DNA from 3 places in the Nocardia sp. NPDC056564 genome. Region 3 is predicted to be linked to each of the others. Evidence: riboswitches for the same ligand, from Rfam matches in the RefSeq annotation. Region 3 holds a riboswitch; each other region holds the start of a gene.
The links. A riboswitch is a leader RNA that binds a small molecule or an ion and turns the genes downstream of it on or off. The one in region 3 is predicted to bind S-adenosylmethionine.

Region 1: it holds a riboswitch for S-adenosylmethionine, as region 3 does, so the genes downstream of both, ACFQ9K_RS28665 (amino acid ABC transporter permease) here and ACFQ9K_RS19045 (rhodanese-like domain-containing protein) in region 3, are expected to answer to the same signal.
Region 2: it holds a riboswitch for S-adenosylmethionine, as region 3 does, so the genes downstream of both, ACFQ9K_RS39715 (bifunctional o-acetylhomoserine/o-acetylserine sulfhydrylase) here and ACFQ9K_RS19045 (rhodanese-like domain-containing protein) in region 3, are expected to answer to the same signal.

Annotation. Positions count from the first base shown of each region.
Region 1 covers NZ_JBHTUR010000013.1:92,337-102,084, reverse strand. The annotation lists gene ACFQ9K_RS28690 (phytoene desaturase family protein) at 1-405, shown strand, start outside; gene ACFQ9K_RS28685 (carotenoid biosynthesis protein) at 509-1,297, shown strand; gene ACFQ9K_RS28680 (LppM family (lipo)protein) at 1,394-2,140, shown strand; gene ACFQ9K_RS28675 (glycosyltransferase) at 2,113-3,336, shown strand; gene ACFQ9K_RS28670 (hypothetical protein) at 3,375-4,097, opposite strand; SAM riboswitch class I at 4,487-4,581, shown strand; gene ACFQ9K_RS28665 (amino acid ABC transporter permease) at 4,852-5,868, shown strand; gene ACFQ9K_RS28660 (amino acid ABC transporter ATP-binding protein) at 5,865-6,632, shown strand; gene ACFQ9K_RS28655 (ABC transporter substrate-binding protein) at 6,647-7,606, shown strand; gene ACFQ9K_RS28650 (LLM class flavin-dependent oxidoreductase) at 7,610-8,722, shown strand; gene ACFQ9K_RS28645 (ABC transporter substrate-binding protein) at 8,719-9,748, shown strand, end outside.
Region 2 covers NZ_JBHTUR010000025.1:74,467-84,214, reverse strand. The annotation lists gene ACFQ9K_RS39730 (oxygenase MpaB family protein) at 20-970, opposite strand; gene ACFQ9K_RS39725 (TetR/AcrR family transcriptional regulator) at 1,135-1,797, shown strand; gene ACFQ9K_RS39720 (homoserine O-acetyltransferase) at 1,822-2,940, opposite strand; gene ACFQ9K_RS39715 (bifunctional o-acetylhomoserine/o-acetylserine sulfhydrylase) at 2,979-4,316, opposite strand; SAM riboswitch class IV at 4,410-4,520, opposite strand; gene ACFQ9K_RS39710 (TetR/AcrR family transcriptional regulator) at 4,572-5,279, opposite strand; gene ACFQ9K_RS39705 (MFS transporter) at 5,407-6,909, shown strand; gene ACFQ9K_RS39700 (NADP-dependent isocitrate dehydrogenase) at 7,216-8,433, shown strand; gene ACFQ9K_RS39695 (NAD(P)-dependent oxidoreductase) at 8,535-9,428, opposite strand; gene ACFQ9K_RS39690 (GlxA family transcriptional regulator) at 9,555-9,748, shown strand, end outside.
Region 3 covers NZ_JBHTUR010000007.1:15,759-25,506, forward strand. The annotation lists gene ACFQ9K_RS19035 (FAD-dependent oxidoreductase) at 1-178, opposite strand, end outside; gene ACFQ9K_RS19040 (hypothetical protein) at 580-1,026, shown strand; SAM riboswitch class IV at 1,090-1,206, shown strand; gene ACFQ9K_RS19045 (rhodanese-like domain-containing protein) at 1,221-1,637, shown strand; gene ACFQ9K_RS19050 (O-succinylhomoserine sulfhydrylase) at 1,693-2,907, shown strand; gene fgd (glucose-6-phosphate dehydrogenase (coenzyme-F420)) at 2,965-3,975, opposite strand; gene ACFQ9K_RS19060 (HAD-IIA family hydrolase) at 4,347-5,105, shown strand; gene ACFQ9K_RS19065 (MarR family winged helix-turn-helix transcriptional regulator) at 5,113-5,577, opposite strand; gene ACFQ9K_RS19070 (DJ-1/PfpI family protein) at 5,630-6,274, opposite strand; gene ACFQ9K_RS19075 (RpiB/LacA/LacB family sugar-phosphate isomerase) at 6,342-6,794, shown strand; gene ACFQ9K_RS19080 (nitroreductase family deazaflavin-dependent oxidoreductase) at 6,796-7,302, opposite strand; gene pta (phosphate acetyltransferase) at 7,397-9,469, shown strand; gene ACFQ9K_RS19090 (acetate kinase) at 9,571-9,748, shown strand, end outside.

The DNA.
Region 1 (9,748 bases), on a different contig from region 3:
TCGCTGTGGGCGCAGTGGCATCCGTATCGGCTGGCCGACGGCAGCGAGTGGGCCGCGCACGCCGAACCGGAGGCCGATCGCATCATCGCCGAAGTCGACTCCTACGCACCGGGTTTCGCCGATTCGGTGCTGCGCCGGTTCGTGCAGACACCGGTCGATCTGGAGCGCGAGCTGGGGCTGCTGGGCGGCAATGTGATGCACGTGGACATGTCGCTGGACCAGATGATGCTGTGGCGGCCGCTGCCGGAGCTGTCCGGCCAGCGCGTGCCCGGCGCCCCCGGGCTCTACCTGACCGGCGCGTCCACCCATCCCGGCGGCGGCGTCTCCGGTGCCAGCGGCCGCAGCGCCGCCACCCTGGCCCTCCGCGACCTCCGCCGCCGACTCCCGTTGCTGCGCAGGCGATGACCCCGCCCCCGCACCACTTTCGATTTCCCGCACCGAAATTCGCATGCGATTTTCGGTGCGGGAAATCAGGAGGCGTGCGGCGGTGAGTGGCGCACATGCGACAGTGCGTCAGGGTGTGCCGGTCGGGTTGGCGGTGGCGCTGGTGCTGGTGCAGATCGCCTATCCGCTGACGTCCGGTGCTGCGCGGGACCGGGTCACGGTGGCGGTCGTGCTGCTGTCGGCGGGCACGGCGCTGGCGCATGCGACCGCGACCCGCGGGATTCGTTATGCGGCGGGGTTTTCGGTAATCGTGTCGGGGCTCGGGTTGGCCGCCGAGGTCGCCGGGACCGCGACGGGCATTCCGTTCGGGTGTTACGCGTACGCGGTCGATCGGCTCGGGCCCGCGCTCAGCGGGGTGCCGCTGGTGGTTCCGCTGGCCTGGACCGGTGGGTTGTATCCGATCTGGGTCGTCGCGGGGCTCCTGTCCCGCCGCGCGCTGTCCCGGATCGGGCTGGCGGCGCTGGGCGCGGTCGGCTGGGACCTCTTCCTCGACCCGCAGATGGTCGCCGACGGGCAATGGGCCTGGTGCGACACCGGCTCGGGGCTGCCCGGCCTGGCGGAGATCCCGGTCACCAACTATCTCGGCTGGTTCGCGGTGGCGCTGCTCATGGGTGCGCCGCTGACCGTCCTGGATCGGGCGCTGCCCGCGTCAGCGGGGCTGGACACCGGTTCCGCGATATCCGTGCCGGTGGCGGTTTTCCTGTGGACCTGGCTCGGTTCCGCGCTCGCGCACGCGGTCTTTCTCGGCCTGCCGATCTCGGCGGGCTACGGCGGTGCGGCACTGGCCGTACTGGGCCTTCCGCTGCTGCGCCACCTGCGCCTTTCCCGCCCGCGACCGGAACCCACGGACTAGCCGCGACACATCGCGCGCCTCGTTCCGCCCGTCGCGTGGGCATCTGGACGGACGGCCTGGCACGATGTCTCCGTGCAGCCGAGTCCCGTCACCACGATGCCCGATGCCCCGGTACTACCGTCGCCGCGGACGCGCCGCCTTGGCGTGCGTGTCGCCGCGGCCGTTCTGCTCGCGGCATTGCTGGTGCCCGTCCTCGCGGGCTGCCTGCGGGTGCAGGTGTCGATGGGTGTTTCGTCCAACGACCGCGTCTCCGGGCGGATCGTCGCCGCGGTGGTGCCCGCCGAGCCCAATGACAAGGGCCCGCAGCTGAAGGCGCCGGACTCGCTCGCCGCGAAGGTGCGGGTGGAGTCCTACTCGCAGGATGGTTACGTCGGTAGTCAGGTGTTCTTCGAGGACATGTCGTTCGGCGAGGTCGGCCAGCTCGGGCAGCTGTCCGAGCAGACCCAGGGCATGTTCCAGCTCCAGTTCCAGCGGGCCGGCGACCTGGTCAGCCTGACCGGCCGGGTCGACCTGAAATCCGTGCCGCCGCACGGCTCCGACGTGCAGTTCACCATCGCGTTCCCGGCCCGCGTGGCCAAGACCAACGGCAACCGCGAGGGCGACAACATCGTGTCCTGGAAGCTGCCCGCCGGCGACGTCTCCACGCTGCGCGCCGAGGTCAGCTACGCCGACCCGAACACCCGCTCGTTCGCGGGCTGGGCCGGCATCGTCGGCGGCATCACCCTCGCCGTCGCCGCCATCATCGCGGCCATGGCCTATATGGACCGCAACCCGCCCGCGCCGGGCGCGCCCACCGGTCTCTCCTGGAGTCGGTGGTGGAAATCGGTCAAGCAGAACCGCTGAGTTCCGTTCGGCGGGGCGCGGTTCGGGCCGGCGCCGCGCTCTCGCTGGCCGGCGCGGGGATCGCGCTCTACAACCGGATCACGGTGCGCCCGTTGACGAATCACGCGACCAGCGTGATCGAGCCGGTCGCGGTCTGTGTACCGGCCCGGAACGAAGCCACCCGGCTGCCCGCGCTGATCGCGGATCTGCGGGCGCAGCGCGGGGTCGCGCGGATGAGCGTCGTGATTCTCGACGACGCGTCGGGCGACGAAACCTTCGCGGCCGCCGTGGACGCGGCCGCCGGCGATCCACGAATCACGGTGTTGCGCAACGACACCGAACCGCCACCGGGGTGGACCGGCAAAGCCGCCGCCTGTGCGCGATTGGCCGACGCGGCGGCCGCGCCGGTCCTGATCTTCGTCGACGCGGATGTGCGCCTGGCGCCCGGTGCGATAGCGGCGGCAGTCACCGAATTGCGGAAGCGCCGGGTCGCGTTGATATCCCCGTGGCCGATGCAGCGGGCGGAGTCGCTCGCCGAGGCCCTGGTGCAGCCGTTGCTGGCTTGGTCGTGGGCGGCGACGCTCCCGATCCGGCCGGCCAACCGGAGCCTGCGCCCCTCGACTTCCGTTGCGTGCGGCCAATTTCTGGTGTTCGACACCGCCGCCTATCGCGCCGTCGGCGGACACGCGGCGGTGGCCGCCAGCGTCACCGAAGACCTCGATATCGCCCGGACCCTGCGCCGCGCAGGGCAGCCCACCGCGCTGGTCGCCGCAGGACTCCTGGCGAGCACTCGAATGTACGAGAGCGCAGCCGAGCTCTATGCCGGGTACACCCGCTGGCTGTGGTCCGCGTACGGCGGCACCAGCACGGGCGGTGCGACCGTGGGAACGCTTGCCGCCCTGGCTTATTGGGTGCCGCCGCTGGCGGCTCTAGGGGGCCGTGGCGCGGTGCGCCGCGCGGGTGCGCTCGGCTATGCGGCCGCCGTCACCGGCCGGCTGCTGGCGCGGTCGCTCGAAACTCGCAGGCTTCGCGCCGCCGATGTCCTTGCGGCCGTGGCTCACCCGTTCTCGGTGGCTGCGTATCTGCTGCTGTGGGCACGATCCCGACGCGCTCGGCGACGCGGCGCATTGCGCTGGAAGGACCGCGCACTCGACTCCGACGTCGGGCACCCCTGCGGGCGCGCTGCCGCGTACCCTCCGACCAGCGCGCAGCGCTGAGCAGCGCACGCGCACAACGGAGTCGGTCTCGCGCCGCCTCACGGAACCTCGGTGATCCCCACCGTCGGCAGGAAGAAACAGGATTTGCCGCCGTTCTCGACCGTGCCGAAGACCGCCGCGAGCACGGTCCCCTGCCCCGTGTCGACCGGCACGGCGCGCACGCCGCCCATCGGCAGGGCCGCGAAGAAGAAGTCCTGGATGGCCCGTTCGGCGATGGGGCGCAGGGCGATCGGCACCTCGGCCGGGATCATCGCGCGCAGGATGGTGGACAGCGGGCCCATCGACGCGACCCCGCCGCGGCCGCTGGTCACGTTCAGCCAGGCGACCTGCATGCCGGTGGTGTCCGGTCCGTCCTGGTTCAGGCCGTAGGGAACGAAGGTGAACATGGTCTGCCCGGCCTTGACGGCGGACAGGTCGAGTCCTGGGATGGTGACCGAGGTCTTGGGCCACGGCCCCGGCACCGCACCGGCCACGGCCGGGGCCAGGCCGAGGGAGTTGCCGTTGAGGCAGTACGCGGCCGCGGTCGGATAGAGGAACGGCTGCATGCCGAACGCGCGCAGGCCGTCGATCGCGGCGTTGTAGACGCCGAACAGGTCGCCGGGCGCGACGGCGCCGGTCTGCCCGGAACGGTCGGTGACCACCGGCGGAACCGGCGCGACGGGCGGATTGGGGGCCGCGCCCGCGGACGTGGCCGCGAGCGCCAGCGCGACCGAGCAGGTCGCGACAGCGGACAATACGGTCAGACGGCGCGTTACGGCCACGGAGACCTCTTCTCATCGTCGACGCGATCGAAGGCTGACGGTACTCCGGCAAACGCGCTGAACTGGCCGTATTACCCACGGCAAGCCATCGGCGTGTCTTCGGGACAGCGGCGGCGGTGCTCCGTTCGCGGGGTCCGCCCCCCGAGACTCGCGGTAGGCCGTATGCTGCTTCGCGGCGGCGCCGCCCGAGTCCGTGAGCGCCCGCCCCGCACCAGTCGACCGATCCCGAACCGACTGCGCCAGCGTATATCCGGCTATCCGATCTACCCGGCGAACCGGCCCGCGGCAAGATCTACGCTCACCCTGATTACTTCCCTTGCCTAAGGGTTCCCCTGCTGGGCATGATAATTCGGCTCGACCCTGACATCGTCCGATGTCCGGATCGACGACAACCATCCAGAGCGACCGAGAGACCTGGCTCGTCGACGTCGCAGCAACCCCCCGGTTCACCGGGTGCGGGTGCTTCCGCCGGGACCGATGGAGGAGAACCGAAGTGCGAATCGCCGCTGCCCGAGGCACCCGTTGGGGCCGCCGACACATCGACCAATGCAAGGTGACCTCCGCGAGCTGTCGGGGCTGACCCGCAGCCAGTTCGTTGCACCCGTCGCTGGCCGGGTGGTGTGACCGCGGCCCGATGTGGCGCGGTCTCGTTCGTTCTTCCGAAGGACCACGACATGAGTGAGCGCAGCGAGCGGCCGATAGGCACAGCTGCCAATGCAGTCATGACGGAGCCGAGCGCCAGCGAGGCGGAGTCATGAGTGCATCCGTTGCACCCGATGCCGTCGATAAAGCCGCTGGCCGATCCGAACCGATACTCGACCCGGTGCCGGGCGAATCCGCGGCGACAACGGCGGGCTCCGCGCCGAAGGTGGCCAAGCAATGGCATCCATGGCGCTGGGTGATCAGCGCCGTCGCGCTCATCCTGCTGGCCCAGTTCGTCCACGGGTTGGTCACCAATCCCGGGTGGGACTGGCCGACATTCGCCAAGTACATCACCGCGAAGTCGGTGCTGGCCTCGCTGAAGGTGACTTTGGAGCTCACCGCCTGGGGCACCGCGCTCGGCTTCCTGCTCGGCACCGCGCTGGCTATCGCGCGGCTGTCGAACAATCCGGTGCTGCGGGTGATCTCGTGGTGCTACATCTGGGCGTTCCGGTCGATTCCGCTCATCGTGCAGTTGCTGTTCTGGTTCAACATCGCCTACCTGTACCACACGCTCTCGGTCGGAATCCCGTTCGGCCCGGCGTTTTTCACCTTCGAGGTGAACGGCGTGATCAGCGGGTTCACCGCGGCGGTGATCGGGCTCGCGCTGCATCAGGCCGCGTACTCGGCCGAGATCATCCGCGCGGGCATCATCTCCGTGGATGCCGGTCAGCTGGAAGCGGCTGCCGCGCTCGGCATTCCGAAGGTGCGCCAGTTCCGCTCGATCGTGGTCCCGCAGGCCATGCGCTCGATCCTGCCGAACGCGACCAACGAGGTGATCAGCCTGTTCAAGGGCACCTCGATCGTCTCGGTGATGGCGATCGCCGAGCTGTTCTACCAGGTCCAGGTGATCTACGGCCGCAACGGCCGGGTGGTGCCGCTGCTGCTGGTCGCCACCGCCTGGTACATCGTGCTCACCACCATTCTGTCGGTGGCGCAGTACTACATCGAGCGCCACTACGCCAAGGGCACGCAGCGCACACCCCCGCCGTCGCCCGCCCAGCGGGCCTGGCAGAAGCTGCGCGAGATCGCCGATTCCGGTTCCACCGCACCGCGAGGAGCGACCCGATGAGCACCGCACGCGCCGTCGAGGTCCGCGGCGTCCGCAAATCCTATGGCGCGCACGAGGTCTTGCGCGGCGTCGACCTGACCGTGCGCTCCGGCGAGGTGGTCACGGTGATCGGCCCGTCCGGGTCGGGCAAGTCCACGTTGCTGCGGGTGGTCAACCATCTGGAGTCGCTGGACGCGGGCACCGTGCACATCGACGGTGAGCTGATCGGATATCGGCTGCGCCGCAACACCTTGCACGCGCTGCCCGACCGCGAGGTGCGCAGGCAACGCTCCCGCATCGGGTTCGTCTTCCAGCAGTTCAACCTGTTCCCGCATCTGACCGTGCTCGACAACGTCACCATCGCACCGCTTTCCGCGCAAGGCCGGGATCGCAAGGAGGTCGAGGCCGAGGCGCGGGTGCTGCTGGACCGGGTCGGCATCGGCGAACTGGCCGACGCCTACCCGCGCAGGCTCTCCGGCGGGCAGCAGCAACGCGTGGCGATCGCCCGGGCACTCGCCCTGCGCCCCAGGGTGATCCTGTTCGACGAACCCACCTCCGCGCTGGACCCCGAACTGGTCGGCGAGGTCCTGGATGTGATCCGCGACCTCGCGCACGGCGGCACCGCGCTGGTGATCGTCACCCACGAGATCGGCTTCGCCCGCGAAATCGCCGACACCGTGGTGTTTCTCGATGCCGGCGCGATCGTCGAGCAGGGACCGCCCGAGGCCGTCCTCGACCATCCCGAACACCCGCGCACCCGCGCCTTCCTTTCCCGAGTCCGTTGATGAACAGGTATCCGATGAAGCTCTCCGCCCTGGCCACCGCCGCCGCGACCGCGGTCGTACTGCTGGCCACCGGCTGCACCGATCCCGAAGCGGAGACCGCGGCCCAGCCCGCCGGTGCGATCACCTTCGATCTCTCCGCCGCCCAGACCGGCCGGGTGCGCGCCGCCAAGGTGGACAGCATCGCCGCCGAAGTGCCGCAGGCCATCCGCGACCGCGGCACCCTCGTGGTGACCGGCGCGTCCGGCACCGCGCCGCCGCTGCGTTTCTACGCCAACGACGACAAGACCGTGGTCGGCTCGGAGGTCGATTTCGCCTCGCTGGTCGCCGACATTCTCGGCCTGAAACTCGATGCGCAGGTGGCGGATTGGTCGCAGAACTTCGTGCGCATCGATTCCGGTGAGGTGGACGCGTTCATCTCCAACGTGACGGTGACCGAGGAGCGCAAGGAGAAGTACGACTTCGCCACCTACCGCAACGACACCGTCGCGCTCGAGGTGCCCAACCAGAGCACCCTCGACTACAAGGACCGGAAAAGCCTGGCGGGCAAGCGGATCGGCGTCGGCACCGGCACCAACCAGGAGCAGTTGCTGGTGAAGTGGAACGAGCAGAACACCGCGGAGAAGCTGCCGCCGATCGATATCGCCTACTTCGACAAGACCAGCGATTACTACCTGGCACTGGCCTCGCAACGGCTCGACGCCTACATCGGCCCGAACCCGACCGCGATCTACCACTCCGCCACCGCGAACCAGACCAAGATCCTGGCCACCTTCTCCGGCGCGGGCGACGCGCTGCAGGGCGAGATCGCGGTGCTCACCAAGAAGAACAACGGGCTGATCACCGCGGTCCAGCACGCGCTGAACTACGCCATCGAACACGGCACCTACCAGCAGGTGATCGATCGGTGGGGGCTGAAGACCGAGCAGGTCACCCAGTCGCGCATCAACCCGCCCGGCCTACCGAAACAGCGGTGAGACATGAAATTCCTCCTCTTCACCCTCGTCACCCGGGTGCCGGATCCGACCACCGGCCGGCTGCCCGGCACCAGGGAGCGCCTGCGCAACGTCGTCGAACAGGCGAAGCTCGCCGAGGATCTCGGTTACGACGGCTTCGCCGTCGGTGAGCGGCACGAGGATCCGTTCCTGTCCGCCGCTCCCCCGGTGATCCTCAGCCACATCGCCGCCGTCACCTCCCGCATCACGCTGTTCACCGCGGTCACCACGCTGAGCCTGCTCGATCCGGTGCGCGCCTTCGAGGACTACTCGACGCTGGACAATCTGTCCGGCGGGCGGCTGGAGCTGATCATCGGCAAGGGCAACGGAGCCGCGCAGGCCGAGCTGTTCCACGTCACCACCGACGACCAGTGGGACCGCAATCGCGAAGGCTACGACCTGTTCCGGGCGCTGTGGGACAGCGACAGCGTCACCTGGTCGGGCCGGTTCCGGCCCGAGCTGAACAACGCCAAGGCGCTGCCCCGGCCGTGGCAGCCGAAGATCCGGATCTGGCACGGCAGCGCGACCAGCCGCGATTCGGTCGAACTGGCCGCGCGCCACGGTGATCCGCTGTTCTCGGCGAACGTCACCAACCCGATCGAACCGTATGCCGAACTGGTCCGCCACTACCGGGAGCGCTGGGAGTTCTACGGGCACAACCCCGCCGACGCGCTGGTCGGCGCGGGGACGGCGGGCTTCCACGTCGCTCGCAGTTCCCAGCAGGCAGTGCAGACCTACCGCCCGATCTTCGAGGCGCGACTCGGGTTGGCGCGCAAGCTCGGCCTGCCGGTGGTGTTCGAGACCCTGGACGACTTCGTCACGCGCAGTTCGGCTCTGGTCGGCAGCCCGGAGCAGGTGATCGACAAGGTCGGCAGGCAGCACGAGCAGTTCGGCCACGAGGTGATCCACCTGTCCGCCGAGCGCGACGGCCGCCCCGAGATCGACTACCTGGACAGCCTGGCGCTGTTCCAGACCGAGGTGGCGCCGGAACTGCGCCGCCGAATTCCCAGCCGGCCGTTGGCCATCGGCGCCGATGCCGCCGAGCTCGACCCGCGCGCCGAACCCGTCCGCGCCGAAACTTCTGGAGTTACCTCGTGATTCGCACCCGCCATCGAATCGTCGCGCTGGCCGGCGCCCTCGCCGCGGCCACCGCCGTGACCGCCTGCGGCACCGATTCGGCCGCGCCCGGCGGCGATGCCGGACCACCCAAGCCGGGCGGCACCCTGCGCTACGGCCTGTCCCAGGCGCCGACCTGCTCGGATCCCGCGCAGTCCGGCACCAACCAAACGCTCTACGTCACCCGGCAGATCGTCGATTCGCTGACCGACCAGGACCCGAAGACCGGCGAGCTGAAGCCGTGGCTCGCGCAGAGCTGGGAGGTCACCCCCGACGCGAAGGTGTTCACCTTCCACCTCACCGACGGCGTCACGTTCAGCGACGGCACCGCGTTCACCGCGGATTCGGTCCGGCAGACGTTCGATTCGGTGCTCAGGCTCGGCGCGGCCAAGGCGGCACTGGCCGCCAGCTACCTGACCAACTATGTCGGCACCACAGCGGTGGACCGGCTGACCGCGCGGGTCGAGTTCAGCAAGCCCAACGCGCAGTTCCTCCAGGCGACCTCGACCACCCAGCTCGGGATCCAGGCCGAGGCCACCACCGCCAAGCCGGCCGAGCAGCGCTGCCTCGGCGACAACATCGCCAGCGGTCCGTTCACCTACGCGAGCTACCGCCAGGACGCGTCGGCGACGCTGGCCAAACGCCCCGGCTACCAGTGGGGTTCGGCGGTGTTCGCGCATCGCGGCGAGGCCTACCTGGACAAGATCGAGTTCACCGTGGTGCCCGAATCCGGCGTGCGCACCGGCAGTCTCGCGTCGAGCCAGCTCGACGCGATCAGCGATGCGCTGCCCCAGGACGCGCCGCAGATCGAGGCGGCCGGCGGCCGGGTACTGAGCACCGCGAATCCCGGTGTGCCGTTCGGTTTCCAGACCAACGTGACCCGCGGGCCGCTGCGCGACCCGGCGGTGCGCCAGGCGCTGCTGCCCGCGATCGACCGGAAGCAGTTGGTGGACACCGTGCTCGGGCCGCAGTTCAAGCCCGCGACCAGTCCCCTGGCCAGCAGCACGC
Region 2 (9,748 bases), on a different contig from region 3:
GGCGGGCGAAGCCCGAAACTCAGGCCGGCTCGGCGACCAGTGCCGCGCGTCCGGATCGACTGCCGTGCAGGGCGCGGGCCTCGGCCGGGGTGACCGTCGTCGGCCGGGCCGGCGGCGCGGCGTTGATGTGCTCCTTCAGGATCTGCCCCGCCATCGGCGCGATGAACGGCGCGGCGACCAGCAGCCCGAACGAGTTGAACCGGCTGAAGCCCCAGACCAGCACCTTGGCGGGCAGCCGGACCGCGAGATCGATGATGCCCCAGCGATCGAACCGCCCGAGCTTGCGCATCCACTTCGGCAGGGTCGCCACCGAGGCGAGCGAAAGCAGCCTGCTGCCAACGTAATACGACAGACCCGCACCGTTGCGCGGCGAGGTCCACAGCAGATGGTGCATGCCCTCCTCGGCTCGCTCGGAGGTGCACAGGCGGGGCCGCACCCGCTCGAAGTACGCGCGCACCTCTTCGCGCGAGCGTGGCACATCCTCGGGCTTGCAGGTCTGCAACTCGGCGGCGATCGCGCACTCCTGCCAGAATCGCGTCTCCTCCGCCGGCGTCAAGCCGGGGCCGAACACCTCGTAGGCCTTGAGCACCGAATGCCAACCGGTGATGTGGATCCACAGCTGGGTGTCCGGGCTGTTCGCGCTGTAGCGGTTTCCGCTGATCGGTTCGATGCCGGTCATCGGCGCGTGGATCTGCATCAGGTGCTCGGCCGCCTGAATGGCGGTGCGCCCGTCGGCGATCGCGGCGATCAGGAAGTAGGAGAACGTGTGATCGAGGCGTTTGCGTGGATCGCTGTAGATGCCGCGCGAGTCGGCGACGGCCGCGGTGAGGAACGGGTCGAAGTGCTCGAGCACGACGGCGCGCTGGAAGCCGATGACCGCGGTCGGCGCGGTCCAGACCTTCCAGCTGGGCGAATCAGGACCGAAGAACCCGTAGTCGTCCCGGCGCAGGGTGGTCGGATCGAAGTGCATCACGTGCTCCTTTGCGGTGATCGCCCCGGCACCCGGGGGTGAATACAACGCAACCGTAGCAATTGCTCGCATTGAATACAACGGTTGCGTAGCATTTGTGTCCGGACGGATTCGGGATCGAGCCGCAATGCTGTCAGGATGGACCGCATGGAGGTGGAGGGGCAGTGACCACATCGCGCGCCGCGGCGGACCGGCCGCGCCGGCGCTATGCGCCACGCCTGCCGCCGGAGCAGCGCCGGGCCCAGCTGCTCGACGCCGCCTTCGCGGTGCTGAGCCGGGTGGAACTGCACGAGCTGAGCATGGAGGCGGTCGCGCAGGCCGCGGGCGTCGGCAAGCCGGTGCTCTACACCGTGTTCAAGACCCGCGCGGAACTCGTTGCGGCACTGCTGGAACGCGAGCGCGAGCGCGGCCTCGAGCAGGTCGCCGAGACCCTGCCGACCGACCTGATGGGCGCCGACCCGGTGGTCGCGGCCTCGGCCACGGTGGAGGCGTTCGTCGGTGTGGCACTGGAGAATCCGACCCGCTGGCGGCTGATCCTGGCCGGACCGGGCAACGCACCCGACGAATACCGGGAGGCGCTGCGCAATTCGCGCGCGGGCATCTTCGATCAGGCCGAAGCGCTGGTCCGCATCGGCACCGCGCTCGAACCCCGATGGGCCGGAGTGGATTCCGCGCTGCTCACCAACTCGCTGCTCCAGGTCGCCGAGATGCTCGGCCGGCTGGCGGTCAGCGAGCCCGACGAATACCCGCGCGAACGGCTCGAGGGCTTCGTCCACGCGATCGTCGGCCTACTGGTCGGCGCGCCACCGAAAGACGCAGGCGCATAACGTTTCCGAGCGCCCGAGCCGAATTCAGCCGTTGGGCCGACGGTGCTGCTGGGCCAGCCGCATCGTTTCGGTCAGCAGCTTCGACACCGCGGCGGCCTCGGTGAGAAACCCGTCGTGCCCGTCCCGCGAGTGCACGACCTCCAGCCCGTCGCACCCCGGCAGTCCTTCGGCGAGTTCCTGCTGCGTGCGCAGCGGATACAGCCGATCGGAGTCGACCCCGCCGACCACGCACGGCACCGGCGTGGCGGCCAGCGCCGCCCGCACCCCGCCGCGCCCACGGCCGATGTCATGCCGGTTCATCGCCTCGGTCAGCAGCACGTAGGTGCCGGGATCGAAGCGCCCGCACAGCTTGTCGGCCTGATGGTCCAGGTAGCTCTGCACCGCGTACCGGCCGCCGCGCCACGGATCCTCGGCGCCCTGCGCGCCGTTCTCGAACCGGTGATCCAGCTCGTCCTCGGTGCGGTAGGTCAGGTGCGCGATCCGCCGGGCGATGCCCATGCCGGTCATCGGCGCGCGGTCGGTGTCGTGATAGTCGCCGCCCTGCCAGTCCGGGTCGGCCTTGATCGCCGCGATCTGGGTGGTCTGGGTGCCGATCTGGTCGGCGGTGGCACGCGCGCCGACGGCCAGCACCAGCGCGGAGCCGACCCGGTCCGGCGCGCCGACCATCCACTCCAGCACCCGCATGCCGCCCATCGACCCGCCGACCACGGCGGCCAGCCGCTCGATGCCGAGCCGGTCCAGCAGGGCCGCCTCGGCCGCCACCTGGTCGCGGATGGAGATCTCCGGAAACCGCGAGCCCCAAGGCTTTCCGTCCGGCGCCAGGGTCGACGGTCCGGTGCTGCCCTGGCAGCCGCCGAGCACGTTCGTCGCGATCACACACCACTCGTCGGTGTCGAGCGGACAGCCTGGCCCGACCATCCCGTCCCACCAGCCGGGCAGCGGGTGGATGTCGTCGGGGTGGCCGACCACATGCGAGTCGCCGGTCAGCGCGTGCTCGACCAGCACCACGTTGTCCAGCGTGGGGGACAGCTCGCCCCAGCGCTGCACGGCGAGGTGCACCTGCGGGATGACCGCGCCGCTCTCCAGCTTGACGTCGCCGATGGCGATGATGCCGAGCCGCCCGTCCGGGGGTGGCAGGGCCACCCCGGACGAACGGGCGAAACTCGGTTCGGTACTGGAGGTCACGTCGCCGCCGCCGCGAAACCGGCACGCAGATCGCTCAGGATGTCCTCGATTCCCTCGATGCCCACCGCCAAGCGGACCAGACCCGGAGTGACGCCGGCGAGCAGTTGCTCTTCGGGTGTCAGCTGTGAGTGTGTGGTCGACGCGGGGTGAATCACGAGGGAGCGCACATCTCCGATGTTAGCCACATGGCTGTGCAGGGCTAATCCGTCCACGAACTTCTTGCCCGCATCGACACCGCCGCGCAGCTCGAAGGCGACGATCGCGCCCGGCCCCTTCGGCGCCAGCTGCTGCGCGCGCTCGTACCACGGCGAATCCGGCAGGCCGGCGTAGATCACCTTGGTGACGTCCGGCTGCTCGGTCAGGAATTCGGCCACCGCCTTGGCGTTGGCCACGTGCCGCTCGACCCGCAGGCTCAGCGTCTCGATGCCCTGGCTGATCAGGAACGCGTTGAACGGCGAGATGGCCGAACCGAGGTCGCGCAGCAACTGCACGCGCGCCTTGAGTGCGAAGGCGGGCGCGCCGAGATCGGCGAACACCGCGCCGTGGTAGCTCGGGTCCGGTGTGGTGAAGCCGGGGAAGCGGGGCAGGCCCTGCGCGTCGGTCACCGTCCAGTCGAAGTTGCCGCCGTCGACGATCACCCCGGCCACCGCCGAGCCGTGCCCGCCGAGGTACTTGGTCGCCGAGTGCACGACGATGTCGGCGCCGTGCGCCAGCGGCTGGATCAGGTACGGGGTGGCCACCGTGTTGTCCACGATGAGCGGCAGCCCGGCGTCGTGCGCGATCGCGGAGATGCCGGGGATGTCGAAGATCGCGCTGCTCGGGTTGGCGATGGTCTCGCCGTAGAACGCCTTGGTGTTCGGGCGGATCGCGGCCCGCCACTGATCCAGGTCGTCGGGATCGTCGACGAAGGACACCTCGATGCCGAGCTTGGGCAACGAGTAGTGGAAGAGGTTGTAGGTGCCGCCGTAGAGGTGCGGGCTGGACACGATGTGGTCGCCCGCGGACGCCAGGTTCAGGATCGCGAAGGTCTCCGCGGCCTGACCGGAGGCCAGCAGCAGGGCCGCGACACCGCCCTCGAGCGCGGCGACGCGCTGCTCGACCACGTCCTGGGTGGGGTTCATGATCCGGGTGTAGATGTTGCCCGGCTCGGCGAGCCCGAACAGCGCTGCGGCGTGGTCGGTGTCGCGGAAGGCGTACGAGGTGGTCTGGTAGATGGGCAGGGCCCGGGCGCCGGTGGCGCCGTCGGGGGCCTGCCCCGCGTGCACCTGCTTGGTCTCGAAGGACCACTGCGCGGTGGGATCGACGTCGGCCGCGGGCACGGTGGAATCACTCATGAGCTTTGCTCCAAAGAAAAGGGTTGTTCGCCAGAACTACGGGGGTTATCGGGATTTGGGCGAAGTACAACAACACATTTCGGGAACCTCCTGAAAGCGCGCTTGCTCTCGACCTTCGAGAGCCCGGTCATCACCCGGAGCACCCCACCGCTGCTGGAGGGTTGCCGTCCAGCAAGCCGGGGCTTCGCGCTGGCACTCATGACCTCAGGGAATCATAACCGGCCGCCCCGCAGCGGCCGAAACCTATCCGCGAACTCAGCCGGAAGTGCTGGTCCGCGCGCCGCCGCAGACCCGGATGAACTCGTCGTACGCCGCGCAGAACGAGTTGCGCCCCGCGGTCGCGGCATCGTGCAGATCGTCGTGGTCGAACATGCTCTCGCCGCACTCCATCGCGAGGTGACCGATGAGCTGCCAGGTGCCGAGGATCAGCCGCACCGGCAGCGCGCAGGGCGTGGTGCCGAGTCGTTCGGCGACCACCGCGGCGATGGCGATGTTCTTGTTGTCCGCGTGCTCGATGCTGCGCGCGCTGACCGCGGGGCTGCTGCGCACGATCCGCTGCATCTGCTGGAACTGCCGGAACGAGACCGGCCCGCCGCCGGGTTCGCTGACGGCTCGGTCGATCACCCGCAGGAACGCCGTACGTAGCGATTCCAGCTCGTTGCCGCCGGCCGGTAGTTCGCGCAGCGTCTGCGCCACGGCCTGGCCGAAGTCCTGCACCGGCCCGAGCACGATGTCCTCTTTGCTGTCGAAGTACCGGTTGATCGTGCGCGGCGAGACGTCCGCGGCGTTGGCGATCTGCTCGACCGTCGTCGCGTCGAAACCCTGTGTGTCGCACAGGTTCAGCCCGACCTCGATGATCCGCAACCGGGTCTGCTGCTTCTTGCGTTCGCGCAGGCCGGGATGGGCGTTCGCGGGGGTCTCCGCTGCGGCAGTCGTGCCCGTCGGCGTCGGTGACTCGAGCATGTTCCCACCTTATCGCAACCCAGAGTTTTCGTGTCTTTAACCGCCAAATGTCGTACTGCGACATTTTGCTCTTGACGCCAAATGTCGCTTACTGACAGGATAGCCACCGAGTTCGAACGAAGAGGAGATGACCGTGACCGACACTGCGCAAGCGGTAGAAGTTCCCCAGAAACAAGGCAGTTCGGCACGCTGGTTCGCCCTCGGCGTGATCGCATTGGCCCAGCTCATGGTGGTGCTGGACGCCACCATCGTGACCATCTCGCTGCCCTTCGCGCAGCAGGACCTCGGCATCAGCGACGGCAACAAGCAGTGGATGCTGACCGCTTACACGCTGATCTTCGGCGGCCTGCTGCTGCTCGGCGGCCGGCTGGCCGACTACCTCGGCCGACGGCGGATGTTCATCGTCGGCTTGGTCGGTTTCGCCGCCGCGTCGGCACTTGCCGGGCTCGCGCAGAACGGCGCGGAGATGTTCGCCGGACGCGCGCTGCAGGGTGCGTTCGCGGCCCTGCTCGCCCCCGCGGCGTTGTCGCTGTTGTCGGTGACCTTCACCGAGGCGCGCGAACGAGCCACCGCGTTCGGCGTGTTCGCCGGCATCTCCGCCGGTGGCGCCGCGCTCGGCCTGATCGCCGGCGGCGCGCTCACCGAGTACGCCTCCTGGCGCTGGTGCCTGCTGGTGAACACCCCGATCGCGCTGCTCGCCCTGGTCGGCGCGCTGGCCTGGGTGGTCAGGGACGTGCCTGCCCCGCGCACCGGCGGCTACGACGTGCCCGGCGCGGTCACCGTGACGCTCGGCCTGATCTCGATCGTCTACGGCTTCAGCCGCGCGGCCGAGGACGGCTGGCTGGCCGGCAGCACCCTGGGCCTGCTCATCGCCGGTGCCGCGCTGCTGATCGCCTTCGTGATGATCGAACGGCGCTCGGCCAATCCGCTGCTGCCGCTGCACATTCCGGGTGAGATCAACCGTGGCGGCGCGTTCCTCGCGGCGTTGCTCGTGCCGATCGCCATGTTCGCGATGTTCCTGTTCCTGAGCTACTACTTCCAGATCACCCTCGGCTACTCCTCGCTCAAGGCCGGCTTCGCGTTCCTGCCCTTCCCGGCCGGCATCGCGATCTCCGCGGGTATCACCAGCGCGCTGCTGCCGAAGCTCGGCCCGCGTCCGCTGATGGTGGCCGGCGCCGTGCTCGGCGTGCTCGGCCTGCTGTGGCTGGCCCAGCTCGGCTTCGGCGACAGCTACGCCACCAGCGTGCTGCCCGCGCAGGTGCTGATCGCGCTCGGCATGGGTCCGCTGTTCGTCGGCATGCAGACCGTCGCACTGCACCAGGTCGAGGAGGCGGACTCCGGCGTGGCCAGCGCGCTGCTGAACGCGGCGCAACAGGTCGGCGGCGCGGTCGGCACGGCCCTGCTGACCACCATCTCGGTGCAGACCGCCAAGTCCTACGCGGAGAGCCACGCGACGATCGACAACCTGATCGCCCGCGCCTCGATCCACAGTTACGACGTGGCGTTCTACGTCGGCGCCGGATTCTTCCTCGCCGCCGTTCCGGTCATCGCGTTCATGATCCGGGACCGGCCGGAGAACCTGATCGAAGGTTCCGAGGACGGGGCGCGCCCGGTCCACGTCGGCGTCTGAGAATTTCCCGCACCATCCCTCGGTCCGCGTATCGCCAGCTCGGCGATGCGCGGACCGAGGTCGTCGGGTGTGACGAGCGACGAATTGCGGAATGACCTACCAGTCAGTAAGTTCGTGGGGTTCTCACTCGGGGGGCTGCCAGCACACCACGATCATCGGCAGCAGTACGCTTGTCTTGTTTGCACCACACGTCTCGCGGACAACGCGGGGCATATACGTTGTCTGTTGGAACAGCTGGGGTCCGCTCACAAGCGTGTTCACCTGGCCGTGCAATGAGGGCACCATCCTAGGAGGACACGAAGATCCATGTCCAAAATCAAGGTTGAAGGTACCGTCGTCGAACTCGACGGCGACGAGATGACCCGGATCATCTGGCAGTTCATCAAGGACAAGCTGATCCACCCGTATCTCGATGTGAATCTCGAGTACTACGACCTGGGCATCGAATACCGGGACAAGACGGACGATCAGGTCACCGTCGACGCGGCCGAGGCGATCAAGCGCCACGGCGTCGGCGTCAAGTGCGCCACCATCACCCCGGACGAGGCGCGCGTCGAGGAATTCGGTCTCAAGAAGATGTGGCGGTCGCCCAACGGCACCATCCGCAACATTCTCGGCGGCACCATTTTCCGTGCGCCGATCATCATCTCCAACGTTCCGCGCCTGGTGCCGGGCTGGACCAAGCCGATCATCATCGGCCGTCACGCCTTCGGCGACCAGTACCGCGCCACCGACTTCAAGGTGTATCAGGCCGGCTCGGTCACCATCACCTTCACGCCGGAGGACGGCAGCGAGCCGATCCAGCACGAGGTCGTGAAGATGCCGGAAGACGGCGGCGTCGTCATGGGCATGTACAACTTCAAGGCTTCGATCATCGATTTCGCGCGGGCCTCGTTCAATTACGGCCTGCAGCAGAACTACCCGGTGTATCTGTCCACGAAGAACACCATCCTCAAGGCCTACGACGGCATGTTCAAGGACACCTTCCAGGAGGTGTTCGATGCCGAGTTCAAGACCCAGTTCGACGCGGCGGGCCTGACCTACGAGCACCGCCTGATCGACGACATGGTCGCCTCCTCCATGAAGTGGGAGGGCGGCTACGTCTGGGCCTGTAAGAACTACGACGGTGACGTGCAGTCCGACACCGTGGCGCAGGGCTTCGGCTCGCTCGGCCTGATGACGTCGGTGCTGCTGACCCCGGACGGCAAGACCTGTGAGGCGGAGGCCGCGCACGGCACCGTCACCCGGCACTACCGCCAGCATCAGCAGGGCAAGCCGACCTCCACCAACCCGATCGCGTCGATCTTCGCCTGGACGCGCGGGCTCGAGCACCGCGGCAAGCTGGACAACACCCCCGAGGTCATCGGCTTCGCCCAGACCCTCGAGGATGTCGTCATCAAGACCGTCGAGGGCGGTCAGATGACCAAGGACCTCGCGTCGCTCGTCGGTGGCGATCAGGGCTACCTGAGCACCGAGGAATTCCTCGGCGCGCTCGACGCCAACCTGGCCCGCGCCCTGCGCTGACCAGCGAATATCCCGGCGCTGGACGTTACTCCGGCGCCGGGGGATGACCTTACGGGCACCCGCACCACGTCGTGGTACGGGTGCCCGGACTGTTTTTCCGGTCAGGCCGGGACCGGGGTGTCGCGCAGCACCGGCACGGCGCGGGTGAAGTTGTCCGCGCCGAAGCCGTGTGCCACGCCGGTCTCGAGCAGTCGCTGCATCGGGTCGAGCAGGTCGGTGGGCACGCCTTGCCCGCGGCTCACGCCGCGGATCGTCTCCAGCACCGCGCCCATCTCCGCGATGCTCGCGAAGGTCGGCGCGAACTCGCCCGCGTCGAGTTCGGCGGCCAGGGTGGGCAGGACGTCGAGCAGCGCGCGCAGCCACGGCACCAGGAACTCGGTGGTGAGCCGGTGTGCCGTGGTCGGTTCGCCGCCGAGCATCGCCGTCGCCTGGAAGAAGCCGCCGAACATGCCGTACATGCCTGCGAGCACCGCCATGTCGTGCAGTGCCGCCAGTCCGGCGTCGGCGCCGAGGTAGCTCGCGGCACCCAATTCCGCGATCGTCGCGCGGTGCTCGTCGGCCGCCTCCGCCGACCCGCTGTACGGAATCAGCGCGCCGGGTGTGCCCAGGGTCGCGGGCATGCCGAGGATCGCGCCGTCCAGGAATCGTCCGCCGCGTGCGGCGATCCACGTCGCGAGGGCGCGGGCGTCGGCGGGACGACCGGTCGAGACGTTCAGCACCGTGCGCCCGGCCACCGCGTCGGGGACCGTGCCGAGCAGGGCCGCCACGCCCGCGGTATCGATGTGCGAGGCGACGATCAGCTCGCCGCCCGCGAGTGCGGCGGTGAGGGATTCGGCGCGTTCGGCGCCGAGCTCGTCCAGATGCGGTGCCCGCCCCGGCGTCCGATTCCACACCGTCGTCGGGTAGCCGGCCCGCAGATAGCGCTCGGCGATCGCCGAACCCATCCGCCCGAGCCCGAGCACCGTCACCCGCGCGGGGGTGTGATCGCTGGTCATGCGTTCCTCCGTAGATCCGTGAGTTCGTCGGGTGGGCGCCCGGTGCTCAGTTTTCGCGGGCCGGACGGATCGCGCGAGTGGCGGGACCGACGAGCGGCGAACGGTTCCCGCCATATCCTGGCGGGCATGACCGGCCATACCGTCGCCATCGCCGTCACACCCGGTGTGCTGCATCCCTGGGACCTCTACGAACTCGGCGTGGTCGGCGCGGTTTTCGGCACACCCCAGCCGGATATCGCCGATCCCTGGTACGACCTGCGGATCTGCTCGGTGCTCCCGGAGGTCGGCGAATCCGCCATCGGGCACGGCGCGTTCCTGCG
Region 3 (9,748 bases):
TCAGCCCGAACGGCGCGGGCATGCGCTCGAACAGGTCGATGCTCACCTCGGCATCCGACTTCATCAGGGCGTCGGCGGCATAGATTCCCGCGGGCCCGGCGCCGACGATGGCGATGCGGAGCGGGCGGTCTTCCGCGGTGTGCGCGTCAAGCCCGGAGGAGGCAGCCTGCGTAACCACGGAGGGCTCGCGAACACCGCTATTCGACTCTGCACTCTTGTCGGTCATCTTTTACGCGCACCCTTATGGTCGAGAACAATTAACGGCGTCTTGCTTAGCCTAGGCTAAGTTACGCGCTGGCTGGTTGCACCTGACGGCGCGGACACTGCGGTTGTCGGCTCGTGGCCACCTCAGTCGCGGCTATGACAGCAGGCCGCAGTCTCGCGATTCTATCGGTGACCGCCGATGCCGCCCTCGGCGGTGCGCGAACCGAATGGATGCCACCCTAGGCGTTCTGTCCGGGTTACCCGATCTCGCGGCGTCGATCCGCGCGTGGCGCACCGAGCGTCGCCGCCTGCGGTCCTCCACGCCGGGGGGGGGGCGAGCGCCGGATATCCCCGCCGACCAGGGATCATCGTCGTATGAGCGATCAGGAGTCACCCGCCGAGGACGAAGTCATCACGGTCGATCAGACCGACAAGCGTTCCGTGGCACCGTTCGTCGCCGCGGCCGTCCTCGCGGTCATCGTGCTCGGCGCGATCATCATCGGCGGGGTCATGTCGCCCGCTGAGAAAAATGTCACAGATTCCGACCGGATCGCCGCCGCGGTGCGCAACTTCGTCGAGGGGTCGAACAGCACCGATCTGGTGCCCCCACCTGGCGCGGGCTGTGCCGGCTTCGACCCGAAACGCTCCCCACTCGCCGGGCGTTCCGGCGGCGGAAAGACCGTGGAAATTACCGAACTCGTCGATCCGCAGCGGGACGGCGATCGGGCGAAGGCCACGGTCACCACCAAGGTCGACGGCGTCGAGCAGACTTCCACCTGGAATCTGACCCGCTCCGGCGACAAATGGTTGGTCTGTAATTGAGCATTCTCATACCGTGAGCAGCCATTTGACAGGGTGGCCCTCATCCAGGCAATCTCAGCAGAAGGTCATGAGAACCAGTGTCAAGCCCCGGCAATACTGGTCGGCAACCCTCCTCCGCGGTGGGGTGCTCCGGGTGACGACCTGGCCGCGCGTCAAACCTGAGCGTGGCAAGTGCGGATTCTAGGAGGGTCCAGATGAGTTATGCCGGTGACATCACCCCGCAGCAGGCTTGGGATCTGTTGCGCGACAATCCCGAAGCCGTCCTGGTCGACGTGCGCACCGAGGCCGAATGGAAGTTCGTCGGCGTGCCCGACACCAGCTCGATCGAGCGCCCGACGGTGCTGATCGAGTGGGTCGATTCGACCGGAACGCGCAACGGCGAGTTCACCGAGCAGCTGGTCACCGCGCTCGACGGGCACAACCCGGAGGCTCCGGTGATCTTCCTCTGTCGCTCCGGCCAGCGCTCGATCGGCGCGGCGATCGCCTCGACCCAGGCCGGGTTCGGCACCTCGTACAACGTGCTCGAGGGCTTCGAGGGCCCGCTCGACGCGGACGGACATCGCGGCGGCGCCGGCTGGCGCGCCCTCGGCCTGCCCTGGCGGCAGTCATGAGTAACTGCTGTTCGGTGGACGCGTTGTCGCGGAGCTCTGTCGTCGGGAGGCAGTCGTGATCACAGGTGGTGCGTTCGACAAGCCGCTGCCCGAGGGCGTCGGCCCGGCGACCCTCGGCGTGCGTGGCGGGTTGCGCCGCTCCGGTTTCGAGGAAACCTCCGAGGCGCTGTATCTGACCTCCGGCTTCGTCTACGAGAGCGCGGAGGCCGCCGAGGCCGCGTTCACCGGCGACGTGGAGCATTTCGTCTACTCCCGCTACGGCAACCCGACGGTGGCCATGTTCGAGGAGCGGATGCGGCTGCTCGACGGCGCCGAGGCGTGCTTCGCGACCGCGAGCGGAATGTCCGCGGTCTTCACCGCTTTGGGCGCGCTGCTCGGCGCCGGCGATCGACTCGTGGCCGCGCGCAGCCTGTTCGGGTCCTGCTTCGTGGTGTGCAACGAGATCCTGCCGCGCTGGGGCGTGGAGACCGTCTTCGTCGACGGCGAGGATCTGGACCAGTGGGAACAGGCGCTGTCGGTGCCCACCCAGGCGGTGTTCTTCGAGACGCCGGCCAACCCCATGCAGACCCTGGTCGACGTGCGCCGGGTCACCGAGCTCGCGCATGCCGCGGGCGCGAAGGTGGTGCTGGACAACGTCTTTGCCACCCCATTGCTGCAACGCGGTTTCGAACTGGGTGCCGACGTGGTCGTCTACTCGGGGACCAAGCACATCGACGGCCAGGGCCGGGTGCTCGGCGGCGCCATCCTCGGCGCGCGGGATTACATCGACGGACCGGTGAAAACGCTGATGCGCCATACCGGTCCGGCGCTGAGCCCGTTCAACGCGTGGACGCTGCTCAAGGGTTTGGAGACGATGCCGCTGCGCGTGCGGCATTCGACCGAGTCCGCGTTGCGGATCGCCCGCTTCCTGGAGACCGACAAGTCGGTCAGCTGGGTGAGATACCCGTTCCTGGAATCACATCCGCAGCACGATCTGGCCGCGAGCCAGATGAGTGCCGGCGGCACCGTGGTCACCTTCGAGCTGAACGCGCCTGCGCACGAGGCGAAGAAGCGGGCCTTCGAGGTGCTCAATCGCCTGCGCATCATCGACATCTCGAACAACCTCGGCGACGCCAAGTCGCTGATCACCCACCCCGCCACCACAACTCATCGCGCGATGGGCCCGGAAGGGCGAGCCACCATCGGCCTCTCCGACGGCGTGGTCCGCATCTCGGTCGGCCTGGAGGACGTCGAGGATCTGCTCGCCGACCTCGAACACGCTCTGAGCTAGTCACGAAAAAGGCTCCGCCCGTTCGCATTCGAAACGGGCGGAGCCTTTTTCGCTGGATCAGCCCAGTGCGCGCAGGCGCGGCCCGAGGTCGCGCTGGAACAGGTCGAGGAAGCGGCGCTGGTCGTGGCCGGGGGCGTGGAAGACCAGGTGGTTGAGGCCGGCGTCGAGGTAGGGCTTGATCAGGTCGACGGCCTGGTCCGGGTCGCTGGCGACGATCCAGCGCTTGGCGATCTGCTCGATCGGGAGGGCGTCGGCGGCGGCCTCCATCTCGATCGGGTCGGTGATGCTGTGCTTCTGTTCCGGGGTCAGGCTCAGCGGGGCCCAGAAGCGGGTGTTCTCCAGTGCCAGTTCGGGATCGGTGTCGTAGGAGATCTTGATCTCGATCATCCGGTCGATGTCGTCGACGGTGCGTCCGGCCTTGGCGGCGCCCTCGGCGACGGCCGGCATCAGCTTGTCGGTGTAGAGCTCCATCCCCTTGCCGGAGGTGCAGATGAAGCCGTCACCCGCGCGGCCCGCGTAGCGCGCGACCAGCGGTCCGCCGGCGGCGACGTAGATCGGGATGCCGCCCTTGGGCACGTCGTAGATGGACGCGCCGACGGTGTTGTAGTACTCGCCGGCGAAGTCGACGCGGTCGCCGGTCCACAGCGCGCGCATCAGCTCGACCGACTCGCGCAGCCGCGCGAAGCGCTCCTTGAACTCCGGCCACTCGCCCTTGTAACCGGTGGCGATCTCGTTCAGCGCCTCGCCCGAGCCGACGCCGAGCATGATCCGGTCGGGGTAGAGACAACCCATGGTGGCGAAGGCCTGGGCGATCACCGCCGGGTTGTAGCGGAAGGTGGGGGTGAGCACCGAGGTGCCGAGCTGGATCCGCTTCGTCCGCTCGCCGACCGCGGCCATCCAGGCCAGCGAGAACGGCGCGTGCCCGCCCTTGTGCCGCCACGGCTGGAAGTGATCGCTGACCGTCGCGCTGTCCAGGCCGTGTTCCTCGGCCAGCACCGCGATCTCCACCAGTTCGCGCGGGCCGAACTGTTCCGCCGACGCCTTGTATCCGAGCTTGAGCTCACCCATGTGCGCCACTCCTGTCGCTTCGCTGCACACCTGTGCGGGCATTCCCGCACACCGTTTGTCGGCCGCAGACGCGCTGCGGTCATGCTTGGCTTCAACCGGCGCGAGACCGCGAACGTTCCCGCACCTCGGTGATCATTTGAGCACTGTCCGGCGCTTTTCGCACATACGTCATACGGCCGTCTTCGACCATAGTCAGCGGCTGCCGAGGGCACACAGGGCCGCCCCGTACCTGGCCTACCCCCGCGACGGTTGCTGACCCGCGTACCTCCGCATCGGTACCGGCCGGTCCGAGGACGGACTCCGTGCGGCGGTGTCCCTAGTGGGACAATTGTCGGGTGACTGATGAACCGATCCTGTCCTATCTGACCGACATGGACGGTGTCCTGGTGCACGAGGACCAACTGGTGCCCGGCGCCGACGAGTTCCTCGCCGAGCTGCGCGCCAACGAGACCCCGTTCCTGGTGCTGACCAACAACTCCATCCGCACCCCGCGCGACCTGCAGGCCCGGCTGCGCCACACCGGACTCGACATCCCGGAGGAAGCGATCTGGACGTCCGCCCTGGCCACCGCCACCTTCCTGGACGAGCAGCGCCCGAACGGAACCGCGTACGTGGTCGGCGAATCCGGCCTGACCACGGCGCTGCACGAGATCGGCTACGTGCTCACCGACAGCAACCCCGACTACGTGGTGCTCGGCGAGACGCGCAACTACTCGTTCGAGGCGATCACCACCGCGATCCGCCTGATCGAGCGCGGCGCGAGCTTCATCGCGACCAACCCCGACCCGACCGGCCCGTCCCGCGACGGCTCGCTGCCCGCGACCGGCTCGGTGGCCGCGTTGATCACCCGCGCCACCGGCCGCGACCCGTACTACATCGGCAAGCCGAACCCGCTGATGATGCGCTCGGCGCTGCGCCGGATCGGCGCGCACTCGCAGTCCACGGTGATGATCGGCGACCGGATGGATACCGACGTCATCTCCGGGTTGGAGGCAGGCATGCGCACCATCCTGGTCACCACCGGCATCTCCACCCGCGCCTCGGTCGAGGCGTATCCGTACCGGCCGACGCTGGTGCTGGACTCGGTCGCCGACCTGGTCGGCCGGACCAAGGAGCCGTTCGCCGGCTGATCGCGCCCTACTTCGCCGCGGCGATCCGCTCCGCGGCGATCGCGTCCAGCGCGGTGGACAGCATGGTGAGCAGCTCCACCGTCGTCGCGAGCTGTTCGTAGCCGAGCTCGTCGACCAGCCGCTCGGCCACGATCGCGTGCTGCGGATTGATCCGTCGCACGGCGGCGAGGCCCGCGTCGGTGACCGCGACCAGTTTGGCGCGCCGGTGCGCCGGGTTCGGCCGGTATTCGGCAAGGCCCTTGTCCACCAACAGGTCCGCGATGCGTTGCACGCTCTGCCGGGTGATGCCCATGTCCCTGGCGATGCCGGCCACCGGCAGCGGTTCGGCGAGCACCGCGCCGAGCACCTGCCACCAGGCCGCGGTGAGCCCGGCCGGGGCGGCCAGCTCCTCCGCGATCGCGAGGAACTGGCCGTTCAGCCGGAACGATGTGATGGCGGCCGTCGCGAACAGCTCCTGCTCGTTCCTTGTCACGTGCACCTCCCGGCGATCCGGCCGTTCGACCGGATCGCTGCCCGATTCTTCCTCATCCGGCGTGCGCCACGGACTGTTGCTCCTCGTACTCGGCGAGCACCAGCCAACCCGCCGGATCCGAATGTCCGTAGAGCCGGTACCACCCGTCGAGCACGTGTGGCTCGTACACGCCGAGTCGGCCGAGCGCGGCGCGCGCGAATTCGAACGGCGACGTGCCGCCCGCCGTGATCAGATCGCCGTCGGTCACCGCCGCTTCTTCCATGTAGTTCTCCGCGCCCGCGTATCCGCTGTAGAGCAGGAACTCCCGCACATTGCTCGTGTGCTTGCGGGTGTCGAGCAGGCCTTCCTTCGCGAGCCCGAGCGTCGCGCCGCAGATCGCCGCGACCGGAACGCCGGCTGCGAGGAACTCGCGCGCCGCGGCCGCGAACGGCATCAGCTCCGCGCCTGCCCAGGTGTCCGCGCCGGCCAGGATCAGCATCGCGCTGTCGGCCGGCCTGAGCTCGGCCAGCGTCATATCCGGCACGATCCGCATCCCGCCCAGTGTGGTGATCGGATCTTTGGTCAGCCCAACCGTTTTCGTCTGCCACGTGCCCGGCTCGCGCTGCCAGGTCGTCCGGTTGATGTGCGCCGTGGTGGCGCCGATCTCCCAGTCGGCGAAGGTGTCGTAAACGGCAACGTGCACTGTTCTCTTGGTCATGACAGCATCCTGTCATAATTGACAGCATGCTGTCAATAGTCGCCGTATGCGCGATTAAGCTGGGGGTATGCGGATCTCGGTGGCTGCGGACGAACGCGTCGGCGTGGCACAGGAACTGATCGAGGAGCTGGCCCGGCGCGGACACGAGCCGGTCCCGCACGGTGCGCTCGCGGACGGCGAACGCGACGACTGGGCCTGGGCGAGCGCGGCCGCCGCCCGCGACGTCGCGCAGGGCCGCGCCGAACAGGCGATCGTCTGCTGCTGGACCGGAACCGGCGCGTCGATCGCCGCGAACAAGGTCGACGGCATCCGCGCGGCGCTCTGCGGCGATGCCGCGACGGCGACGGGCGCGCGTCAGTGGAACGACGCGAATGTCCTTGCGCTGAGCCTACGTTCGACCTCCAGCGCGGAACTCCGGGAAATCCTGGACGCCTGGTTCGCCGGTTCGCCGAGCACCGAGGCCGGCGACCGGGCCAACATCGCGCACCTGTCGGCGATCGAACGCGCCGACGAGTCGTGAATCACGCCCGGTGCAGGGCGAAGATGCGCAGGTCGCGGGTGGTGCGGTTCTTGTAGGCGGCGTAGGCGCCGGTGAGCTCGACGAAGCGGGCGAAGATCGCGTCCTTGGCGTCGGCCTCGACCAGGCTGGCCCGTACCGGAAGGCGATGGCCCGCGATGGCGACCGTCGCGGCCGGGGTGGCGAGCAGGTTGGCGGTCCAGGCGGGGTGGCGTTCCTGGCCGAAGTTGCTGCCGATCACATACAGCACGTCGCCGTCGTGCACGTAGAGCAGCGGCTGGGTGCGCGGCTGACCGGACTTGCGGCCGACGGTGGTCAGCAGGATCACCGGCGCGCCGATCGGGCCGAGCACGGTGTACTTGGCGTCGGTGCGCTCGAGCACCGCGCGATCCAGCGGGGTGAGCTTGCGAACGAACCAGGAACCGGGCCTGGTCGCCGCGAACTTGTTCGCCAGTCGAGACAGGGCGTTGGTGCGTGAACCCCACTGCCGGTTGGGAAACTGATCGGCCATGCCCGGACTATAGCGGCCGATCGTTTCCGGCCCGCTGGTGACGACCGTCTCGCGGAGCAGCCCGGTTAGCCGCTTATTCACTAAGCTCTGGGGCATGGCCGATCACGCTCCGTCCACCGTCTATATCGCCTCGCCCGAAGGGGACACCGGGAAGTCGACGGTGGCGCTCGGGGTGTTGCAGATGCTGTGCGCGACCACCGCGCGGGTCGGCGTGTTCCGGCCGATCACCCGGTCGACCACCGAACCCGACTACATCCTCGAGTTGCTGCTCGAGCACAGCACCGCCGACATCGACTACGCGCAGGCCACCGGCGTCACCTACGAGCAGGTGCACGCCGATCCGGACGCCGCGATCAGCGAGATCGTGATGCGCTTCCACGAGGTCGCGAAGGTGTGCGACGCGGTCGTGGTGGTCGGCAGCGATTACACCGATGTCGCCAGCCCCAGCGAGCTGCGCTTCAACGCCCGCATCGCGGTGAATCTCGGCGCGCCCGTGCTGCTGGTGGTGCGCGGCTCCGGCCGCACGCCCGCCGAGGTGAAGCAGCTGGCTGAGCTGTGTGAGAGCGAGCTGGTTCTCGAACACGCGCAACTGGTCGCGATCATCGCCAATCGCTGCGACCCGGACCGCATCGACGACGTCGCCGCCACGTTGCGGGCCTTCCAGGTGCCGACCTGGACGCTGCCCGAGGTGCCGCTGCTGATCTCGCCGACCATGGCCGAACTCTGCAGCGCCATCGACGGCGAAATGTACAGCGGCGACCAGGAATTGCTGCAACGCGAGGCGCTGAAGATCATGGTCGGCGGCATGACCGCCGAACACATTCTGGAGCGGCTGGTCGACGGCGTCGTGGTGATCGCCCCCGGTGACCGCTCCGACGTGCTGCTCAGTGTGGTGAACGCGCATGAGGCCGAGGGCTTTCCGTCGCTGTCCGGCATCATCATGAACGGCGGCATGCTGCCCCATCCCGCGGTCGCCCGGCTGATGAGCGGCCTGAAGCCGAAGCTGCCGATCCTCACCACCGAGCTCGGCACCTACGACACCGCGAGCGCCGCCTACCGCACCCGCGGCCGCATGTCGGCGGGTAGCCCGCGCAAGGTCGACACCGCGCTCGCGCTGATGGAGGAGCACGTCGACGCGGCGGAGTTGTTGCGCCGCATCGAGGTTCCGCTCACCAACGTGGTCACGCCGCAGATGTTCGAGTACCAGCTCATCGAACGCGCCAGGGGCGACCGCAAGCGCATCGTGCTGCCCGAGGGCGACGACGACCGGGTCCTGCGCGCGGCCGGGCGGGTGCTGCAACGCAAGATCGCCGACCTGGTCATCCTCGGCGACGAGTCGTCGATTCGCGCCCGCGCCGCCGAACTCGGCGTCGACATCTCCGCCGCGCAGGTGCTCGATCCCCAAACCTCCGGTCACCTGGACGAATTCGCCGAGGAGTACGCGCAGATGCGCAAGCACAAGGGGATGACCGTCGAGCGCGCCCGCGAAACCATGGCCGACATCTCGTATTTCGGCACGATGATGGTCTACCGGGGGATTGCCGACGGCATGGTCTCCGGCGCCGCGCACACCACGGCGCACACCATCCGGCCGTCGTTCGAGATCATCAAGACGGTGCCCGGCGTCGCCACCGTGTCCAGCGTGTTCCTGATGTGCCTGGCCGATCGGGTGCTCGCCTACGGCGACTGCGCGGTGGTGCCCGATCCGACCTCCGAGCAGCTGGCCGACATCGCCATCTCCTCGGCGGCCACCGCGGCCCGGTTCGGCATCGAGCCGCGGATCGCCATGCTGTCCTACTCCACCGGCGAGTCCGGCAGCGGCGCGGACGTGGACAAGGTGCGGGTGGCGACCAAGCTGGTCCGGGAACGGGCGCCGCAACTGCCGGTGGAGGGTCCGATCCAGTACGACGCGGCGATCGAGCCGACCGTGGCGACGACCAAGCTGCCCGATTCCGAAGTGGCCGGTAAGGCAACGGTATTCGTGTTTCCCGATCTCAATACCGGTAACAACACCTACAAGGCGGTGCAGCGCAGCGCGGGCGCGATCGCCATCGGCCCGGTGCTGCAGGGCCTGCGCAAACCGGTCAACGATCTCTCCCGCGGCGCGTTGGTCGCCGACATCGTCAACACCGTGGCGATCACCGCGATCCAGGCGCAGGGTGAGTGACGGTGTCTATCGCGACACAGCCGGTTCGCGGCGCGGAACAGGTGGTTCGCCCGCGTGGTTGCTGAGGGAGTGCGGGAACACCGCCGAACACGGGAGGCGTGATGATTGAGGCTGCCGACGACCTGGTGCTGGTGATCAATTCCGGCTCGTCGTCGATCAAATACCAACTCCTGGACCCGGAGTCGGGCGCGGTGACCGCGTCCGGCATGGTCGACCGGATCGGCGAGCGCAACGCCGGAATCGAGCATCAGGCCGACGGCGCGACCACCGAGCGGCGCG